2 regions of the Variovorax sp. YR566 genome follow, and region 2 is predicted to be linked to the other one. Evidence: predicted binding sites of a transcription regulator. Region 2 holds the regulator's gene; the other holds the start of a gene.
What was found. The regulator NrdR, encoded in region 2, represses ribonucleotide reductase genes. The targets are predictions, from matches to a motif close to CACNANATNTNGTG.
Positions count from the first base shown of each region.

Region 1 (4,207 bases), 2.9 Mb from region 2:
GCGATGGCCACGCAGTTCGAATTGCGCATGCCGTCGGCCTTGATCTTCGAGCGCAGCGCGTCCCAGTCGAGGGTGGCCGAGCGGTCGACTTCGACGTAGCCGCCGCGTGCCTTTTCCAGCAGGTCGAGCGAGTCGATCGGCAGGATGCCCTTGTCCCACAGCGAGCCCTTGTAGCTCGAGTACTTGCCGCGTTCGCGCGCCAGGTCGGTCGAGGCCCAGTAGGCGTGGTAGCAGATGGCTTCCATCGACTCGTCGGCGAACTGCACGGCTTCTTGCGAGGCGTACGGAATGCGCAGTTCGTACAGCGCGTCCTGGAAGCCCATCAGGCCCAGGCCGACCGGACGGTGGCGCAGGTTCGAGTCGCGCGCCTTCTTCACGGCGTAGTAGTTGATGTCGATCACGTTGTCGAGCATGCGCATCGCCGTGGAGATCGTCTTCTTCAGCTTTTCCTGGTCGACCTTGCCGTCCTTCAGGTGCTGCAGCAGGTTCACGGAACCCAGGTTGCAGACGGCGGTTTCGGTGTCGCTGGTGTTCAGCGTGATCTCGGTGCAGAGGTTCGACGAGTGCACCACGCCGGCGTGCTGCTGCGGCGAGCGCACGTTGCAGGCGTCCTTGAACGTGATCCAGGGGTGGCCGGTCTCGAACAGCATCGTGAGCATCTTGCGCCACAGGTCGGTCGCCTGGATGGTGCGCGCGGGCTTGATGTCGCCGCGGGCAGCCTTCTCTTCGTAGGCCACGTAGGCCTTCTCGAAGTCGGCGCCGAACAGGTCGTGCAGGTCGGGCACGTTGGAGGGCGAGAACAGCGTCCAGGTGCCCTTTTCCATCACGCGGCGCATGAACAGGTCGGGGATCCAGTTGGCGGTGTTCATGTCGTGCGTACGGCGGCGGTCGTCGCCGGTGTTCTTGCGCAGCTCCAGGAACTCCTCGATGTCGAGGTGCCAGGTTTCGAGGTACGTGCAGACAGCGCCCTTGCGCTTGCCGCCCTGGTTCACGGCCACTGCCGTGTCGTTCACCACCTTCAGGAACGGCACCACGCCCTGCGATTCGCCGTTCGTGCCCTTGATGTGGCTGCCGAGCGCGCGCACGCGGGTCCAGTCGTTGCCCAGGCCGCCGGCGAACTTCGACAGCAGTGCGTTTTCCTTGATCGACTCGTAGATGCCGTCGAGGTCGTCGGGCACCGTGGTCAGGTAGCAGCTCGACAGCTGCGAGCGCAGCGTGCCGGCGTTGAACAGCGTGGGCGTGCTCGACATGAAGTCGAACGACGACAGCACTTCATAGAACTCGATGGCGCGGGCTTCGCGGTCGATTTCGTTCAGCGACAGGCCCATGGCCACGCGCATGAAGAAGGCCTGCGGCAGCTCGATGCGGGTCTTGCGCACGTGCAGGAAGTAGCGGTCGTACAGGGTCTGCAGGCCGAGGTAGTCGAACTGGTTGTCGCGCTCGGCCTTCAGCGCCGCGCCCAGGCGGGGCAGGTCGTACTGCAGCAGCTTTTCGTCGAGCAGGTCGTTGTCCACGCCCTTCTTGATGAACTGCGGGAAGTAGTCGGCGTAGGCGGTGGCGCGCTCGGCCGGCATCACTTCGCGGCCGATGATCTCCTTGAAGATCGTGTGCAGCAGCAGGCGCGCGGTGGCGAAGGTGTAGTCGGGGTCTTTCTCGATCAGCGTGCGGGCCGCCAGGATCGAGGCCTTGTAGACCTCGTCGAGCGGCACGCCGTCGTACAGGTTGCGCATCGTCTCGGCGACGATGGGGGCGGACGTGATGCTGTCGCCCAGGTTTTCGCAGGCCGACTCGATCAGGCCCTTGAGTTCGTTCAGGTCAAGGGTGACGAGCTCGCCGTTGTCCAGCACGTGCAGTGCGGGCGCGACCGGCACGTCTTGCTCGCCCTGCTTCGAGCGCTCCTGCGTGCGGCGTTCGCGGTACAGCACGTAGGCGCGGGCAATTTCATGGTGGCCGCCGCGCATCAGGCCGAGTTCGACCTGGTCTTGCACGTCTTCGATGTGGAAGGTGCCGCCGCCCGGACGCGAGCGCACCAGCGCGCGGATCACGCCCTGCGTGAGCACGTCGACCGTTTCGCGCACGCTGGCCGAAGCCGCGCCCTGGGTGCCGTGCACGGCCAGGAAGGCTTTCATCATCGCGATGGCGATCTTGTTCGGCTCGAAGGGCACGACAGCGCCGTTGCGGCGGATGATCTGGTAGTGGGCCAGGTTCTGGCCGGTGGGGGAGCCAGCAGTGTCTCGCTGCTGCTGCGGTGGCGTCGAGGGAACGGCACGCGGGGTCGATTGGGGGTTCAGGGCAGTTTGCATTCGCTTCCTCTCGGTTGGCAATTCTTGTTGGATGGCGGCGCCTGGGCCGGGCGCTGCGCCGGTGTGGATGACCGGACAGGGGACACTATATCTAGGGTGCGGGGGGTGTACAACCCACTAGATGTAGCGTTTTCCTATGGATACAAGGATTGCCGGTATTACTTCCGCCATAGGACACGGCCAGCGATGCCGCTTGAATACTGGCCTATGGTCTCTCAACCCGCATGGGGCTTGGCTTGCAAGCCGATTTGGGCCTGCAGGCCGCATGGTTGCTGAATCGCGCGGTTGCTATTTTCGCATTGCTGCGCCGCAAGAACGACGCATCACGAGACGCCGCACGATTGAAAAAATTAGCGCTGCACCACCTGCGGCGGAAACATCTGTGGATTCCAGCCGAGCTGTTCGCGCAGCAGGCGCCAGTCGAAGCCCGCGCCCGGATCCTGTTTGCGGCCCGGCGCGATGTGCTCGTGGCCGGCGATGTGCGCGATCGCGTAGTGCTGCGCGATGGCGGCGCACAGGCTCGCGAGCGTCTCGTATTGCGGCTCTTCGAAGGGCTGGCCTTCGAGGCCTTCGAGCTCGATGCCGACGGAGTCGTCGTTGCAGTTGCCGCGGCCGCGCCACGACGACACGCCGGCATGCCAGGCACGGTCGTCGCAGCTCACGAACTGCCAGAGTTCGCCGTTGCGGCGCACGTAGAAATGCGAGGACACCTCGAGCCCGCGGATCGACTGGAAGTAGGGGTGCGCGTCCCAGTCGAGCTGGTTGGTGAACAGCTGCTGCACCGCGTCGCCGCCATATTCGCCGGGCGGCAGGCTGATCGAGTGCAGCACGATGAGGTCGGTCTGCGCGCCCGTGGGGCGGGGCCCGAAGTTCGGCGAGCGCAGCGCCTTCGCGAAGCGGTACCAGCCGGCTTGCCAGAGCCCGCTGTCGTTGGCTTCAGTCGTCGACATGGCTGCTCGCGCCATCGTCGCCGTTGGGCGTGGTGATGCCCAGCCGCGCGATGCGGTAGCGGATCTGGCGCAGGCTCATGCCGAGCCGCGCGGCGGCCGCGGTGCGGTTGAAGCCGCTCTCGTGCAGCGCACGCACGAGGATCTCGCGCTCCTGCTGATCGAGATAGGCCTGCAGGTCGGAGGGCAGCGGCGGCGGCGCGGCCTTGGGCGGCGCCACCGGCACGCTCGGAAGTGGAGCCAGCGCGACAGGCGCGTCGGCGACGGGCGACAGCGGCGCCGGCGCGGACGCCGCGGCTTCGGCCGCAGCGGTGAAGCCGCCCATCAGGTCGAGATGGAGTTCGTCGCCGTCGTTCAACGCCACCGCGCGGTGCAGCAGATTTTCGAGCTCGCGCACGTTGCCGTTCAGCGGATGCTGCGCGAGGCGGCGCAGCAGTTCGTTCGACAGATGCGGCACGGGCAGGCCGCCGTCCTGTGCGATGCGCAAGAGCAGCGCGGCGCACAGCGCGGGCAAGTCCTCACGGCGGTCGCGCAGCGCGGGCACCGCGATCTCGATCACGTTGAGGCGGTAGAAAAGATCCTGGCGGAAGCGGCCGGCCTGCACTTCGGCGTGCAGGTCTTTATGGGTGGCGCTGACGATGCGCACGTCGACAGCTTCTTCCTGCGTCGAGCCGATCGAGCGCACGCTGCGCTCCTGGATCGCGCGCAGCAGCTTCGACTGCATGGCCAGCGGCAGGTCGCCGATTTCGTCGAGAAACAGCGTGCCGCCGCGCGCGGCCTGGAAATAGCCGTCGCGGTCCTGCGAGGAGCCGGTGTACGAGCCCTTGCGCGCGCCGAAGAACTCGGCTTCGAGCAGGTTCTCGGGAATCGCGCCGCAGTTCACCGCGACGAAGGGGCCTTCGCTGCGCTGGCTGCAGGCATGCACCGCGCGCGCAACCAGTTCCTTGCCGGTGCCCG
Region 1 is NZ_CP197092.1:1,457,220-1,461,426, forward strand. Features, by position in the region: gene ACTG4X_RS06745 (ribonucleoside-diphosphate reductase subunit alpha) at 1-2,303, opposite strand, end outside; gene ampD (1,6-anhydro-N-acetylmuramyl-L-alanine amidase AmpD) at 2,654-3,253, opposite strand; gene ACTG4X_RS06755 (sigma-54-dependent transcriptional regulator) at 3,240-4,207, opposite strand, start outside.
Region 1: a site for NrdR is predicted at 2,387-2,400, ahead of ACTG4X_RS06745 (ribonucleoside-diphosphate reductase subunit alpha). Genes of this name have one in related genera too.

Region 2 (4,207 bases):
GAAGTACCGCGTGGCCGCCGAACCGCTGAGCGTGCTCGTGGCCGAGGCCTATGGCATTGGCAAGCGCACGAAGATCGACCCGACCTTGATCCTCGCGATCATGGCCGTCGAGTCCAGCTTCAACCCGTTCGCCCAGAGCCAGGTCGGCGCGCAAGGCCTCATGCAGGTCATGACCCGCGTGCACGGCGACAAGTACGAAAGCGCGGGCGGCACGCTCACCGCCTTCGACCCGGTGACCAACATGCGCGTCGGTGTCAAGGTGCTGCAGGAATGCATCTCGCGCGCCGGCTCCCTCGAAGGCGGCCTGCGCTACTACGTGGGCGCGGCCAACCTCGAGGACGACGGCGGCTACGCCGCCAAGGTGATGGCCGAGCACGAACGCCTGCTGCAGGTGGCCAACGGCCGCGCGCCGTCGACGGTCACGCCGCCAACCGTGCGTCCGCAGCCGATCCCTGTGGCAACACCGCCCAAGCCTGCCGAAGAACGCACTGAGCCGGCCAAGGTGGCCCTGCTCTCCTCCGTTTCCTGAAGAGGTTTCGGGCCGGGTGTGAGCTACACTCGGCGGGTACGCGACTGGCGATAGGCGCAGCACCCGAACACGGTGCCACGCGCTGACGTGGAATACCACTGGGAAGCGTACCGCCTGACCACAACAGGCGTTCAGCCGTTCGCCTGGGCAGCCCTTGTTTGGTTGAAGAACAAGGACCTCGTCTTCAAAGGACTGCCATGTACCAACGCAACATCCTGGTCGAACAGACCGATCCCGAAATCTGGGCCGCGATTCAAGCCGAAAACGCGCGCCAGGAACATCACATCGAGCTGATCGCCAGCGAGAACTACGCCTCGCCGGCCGTCATGGCTGCCCAGGGCTCGCAGCTCACTAATAAGTACGCCGAAGGCTATCCGGGCAAGCGCTACTACGGCGGCTGCGAGCACGTCGACGTGGCCGAGCAGCTGGCCATCGACCGCGTCAAGCAGATCTTCGGCGCCGACGCCGCCAACGTGCAGCCGCATTGCGGCGCCTCGGCCAACGAAGCCGTGATGCTCGCCTTCCTGAAGCCCGGCGACACCATCATGGGCATGAGCCTGGCCGAAGGCGGCCACCTGACCCACGGCATGCCTCTCAATATGAGCGGCAAGTGGTTCAACGTCGTGAGCTACGGCCTGGACGCCAACGAAGCCATCGACTACGACGCGATGGAACGCAAGGCGCACGAGCACATGCCCAAGCTCATCATCGCGGGCGCCTCGGCGTATTCGCTGCGCATCGATTTCGAGCGCTTCGCCAAGGTGGCCAAGGACGTCGGCGCGATCTTCATGGTCGACATCGCCCACTACGCAGGCCTCGTGGCCGCGGGCGTGTACCCCAACCCGGTGCCGCATGCCGACGTGGTCACCTCCACCACCCACAAGAGCCTGCGCGGCCCGCGCGGCGGCATCATCCTGATGAAGTCGCAGCACGAGAAGGCCATCAACAGCGCCATCTTCCCCGGCCTGCAAGGCGGCCCGCTGATGCATGTGATCGCCGCCAAGGCCGTCGCTTTCAAGGAAGCCATGGCGCCCGAGTTCAAGGCCTACCAGCAACAGGTGGTCAAGAACGCCCAGATCGTGGCCGACACCCTCACCCAGCGCGGCCTGCGCATCGTGAGCGGACGCACCGAAAGCCACGTGATGCTGGTCGACCTGCGCGCCAAGGGCATCACCGGCAAGGAAGCCGAAGCCGTGCTGGGCAGCGCCCACATGACGATCAACAAGAACGCGATCCCCAACGACCCGGAAAAGCCGATGGTCACCAGCGGCGTGCGCATTGGCACCCCCGCCATGACCACCCGCGGCTTCAAGGACGAAGAGGCCCGAATCACTGCAAACCTTATCGCCGACGTGCTCGAGAACCCGCGCGACGCGGCGAACATCGATGCCGTGCGCGCCAAGGTTCACGCGCTGACGAGCCGCTTCCCTGTCTACCGCTGATTCCGAGCAAGAAGACCTGACCGCATGAAATGCCCTTTTTGCGGTCATCTTGAAACGCAGGTCGTCGAGACCCGCGTTTCGGAAGACGCCGACTTTGTCCGCAGGCGCCGCCAGTGCAGCGCCTGCGACAAGCGCTTCACCACCTACGAGCGGCCGGACGTCAATTTTCCCGTCGTCGTGAAGAAGGACGGCAGCCGCGCCGACTTCGAATCGACCAAGGTGCGCGCCTCCATGATGCTGGCGCTGCGCAAGCGCCCGGTGAGCATCGAGCAGATCGACAACGCCCTGCTGCGCATCGAGCAGAAGCTGCTGGCCAGCGGCCTGCGCGAAATCGACTCGACCAAGGTCGGCGAGCTCGTGATGCGCGAACTCAAGAAGCTCGACAAGGTCGCCTACGTGCGCTTTGCCTCGGTGTACCGCAGCTTCGAGGACGTGGACGAGTTCAGGCAGTTGCTGCGCGATATCTGAGCCGCGTCGGCAACCGACGTACTCTCACAGGCACCTCAACGGTTCCAGCAAAGCTGCACCAGCGCACTCGAAGCGTCGGTGCTGCTGCCCGCCAGCTTGACGCCCAGCTGGTTGACCGTGAGGGTTCCGCACTCGTCATTGCGCGAAGCCCCCGCTGGAACGGCTTGCAAGGTGTAGCTGGTCTCGTTTCTTGCGACATAGCTGATGGAATAGTTCGCCGTGCCGGACGACGGCGACTGCCCCAGTCCGGCCGGCAGCGCGACGGTCGCCGGCGGATAGCGTCCGTTGGCGGTCATGTAGCGCTCGGTCCACTGCGCCGCCTGCAACAACTGTTGTTTGGCATCGGCGCGCTTGGCCCGCAGCACGTAGCGCGTGTAGCTCGGGTAGGCGATGGCGGCGAGGATGCCGATCACCGTCGTCACGATCATGAGTTCGATCAGCGTGAAGCCGCGCGAGCGGCCCCGTCTACCAGTCTGTGTCCTGGATTGCTTTTTCATGGTTCTCCTCCCTTCAGTCGGTCGACATCAGGCTGCGCCAGCCGAAGCGGCGCACGACGTCGGGCCGTGTCAACGTCTTGCACTCTCCGGCGGCATTGCAGATCACGTCCTTGCCCTTTTCCTTGTTCTTCGGCTGAAGAACCATGTCGTCCTTGCCGGAGCGATTCCGGAAGCCGGCATAGGCCCCCACCGCGCCGGAAGTGGAATACGCAATGCCCTCGGGCGCCGAGCCGCTGAAGAAGTCGATTACCAGCGACCAGCCGTCGTCGCCCGTTCCGGCGGTGCAGGTGACCGAATTGCTGCCTGAGCCGGGAATGGTGCTCGAGAACAGCCCGATGCCGCTGGTCAGCACATCACCCGGATAGACGACACGCTCTCCCGACGCAGGCAGCTTCAGGTGCCAGCCGCGCTTGGCCTCCGAGCCGGTGTAGCTCACGGCGTTGTGGGAGACGGTGCGCAACTCGGCATCGCCCTCCTCGACCGGTGTGGCGCCGATGGTCTGCGCCACGAGGTCGCTCCTCGTCGCGGTGCCCGAGCTTCCGTTGACCGGGTCCCAGATGCCGTACAGGTACTGGTCGGCGGTCGAGCGCTCGTCGCCGGAGGCGAACAGCCGACCGGTGCCGAACACCACCATGTAGCCACCGCGCGGATGCCCCACAACCACCGGCGCCGTCGTGATCGGCTGGCTGGCGCCGGCCGCGAACAGCGGCTTGTTGTCGAGGCCGGACGGGGTCGCGGCCCCGGTTGCGGCCGGACGATCCGAGCTGAGAGGCCCCATCGTGGCTTTCCACTGACGGCTGTCGGTGCCGCCGAGGTCGAACTTCCAGAGATTGCCGAGCAGGTCTCCGGCGTAGACAAGGTCGACCTTGCCGTCGCCATTGAGGTCCACCGGACGTGGCGCGGACAGGCCGTTGCCCGTGTCCTTCTCCTGCGTGACCGGCGCCGGAATCTTGAGCACCGCCTTGTCGCCATCGAGATACTGGATCCACAGCACCGCCTTCTCGCTCTTGCTGTTGTAGCCGTTGCCCAGGATCAGGGCCTTTCGGTCGTTGCTCAACCGGGCGACCTGCAGCGCCCGCCCCGAGAAGGAATCGAGCGCAGGCTGCTGGAACTGATGGCCCAGGTCGTCGTCCGCAAGCGCGGTCGTGTCGATCAGCGCGACGCTGGCGGCCTTGCCCTCGTCGACGCTCTCGGGCCTGGTGGCGTCGAGCACGAAATAGCCTTTGCCACCCGCGCCCAGCGTGCCCACGAGCAAAGACTTCCAGTTCGCC
Region 2 is NZ_CP197092.1:4,347,954-4,352,160, forward strand. Features, by position in the region: gene ACTG4X_RS20425 (lytic transglycosylase domain-containing protein) at 1-529, shown strand, start outside; ZMP/ZTP riboswitch at 560-685, shown strand; gene glyA (serine hydroxymethyltransferase) at 727-1,971, shown strand; gene nrdR (transcriptional regulator NrdR) at 1,996-2,439, shown strand; gene ACTG4X_RS20440 (type IV pilin protein) at 2,475-2,936, opposite strand; gene ACTG4X_RS20445 (PilC/PilY family type IV pilus protein) at 2,950-4,207, opposite strand, start outside.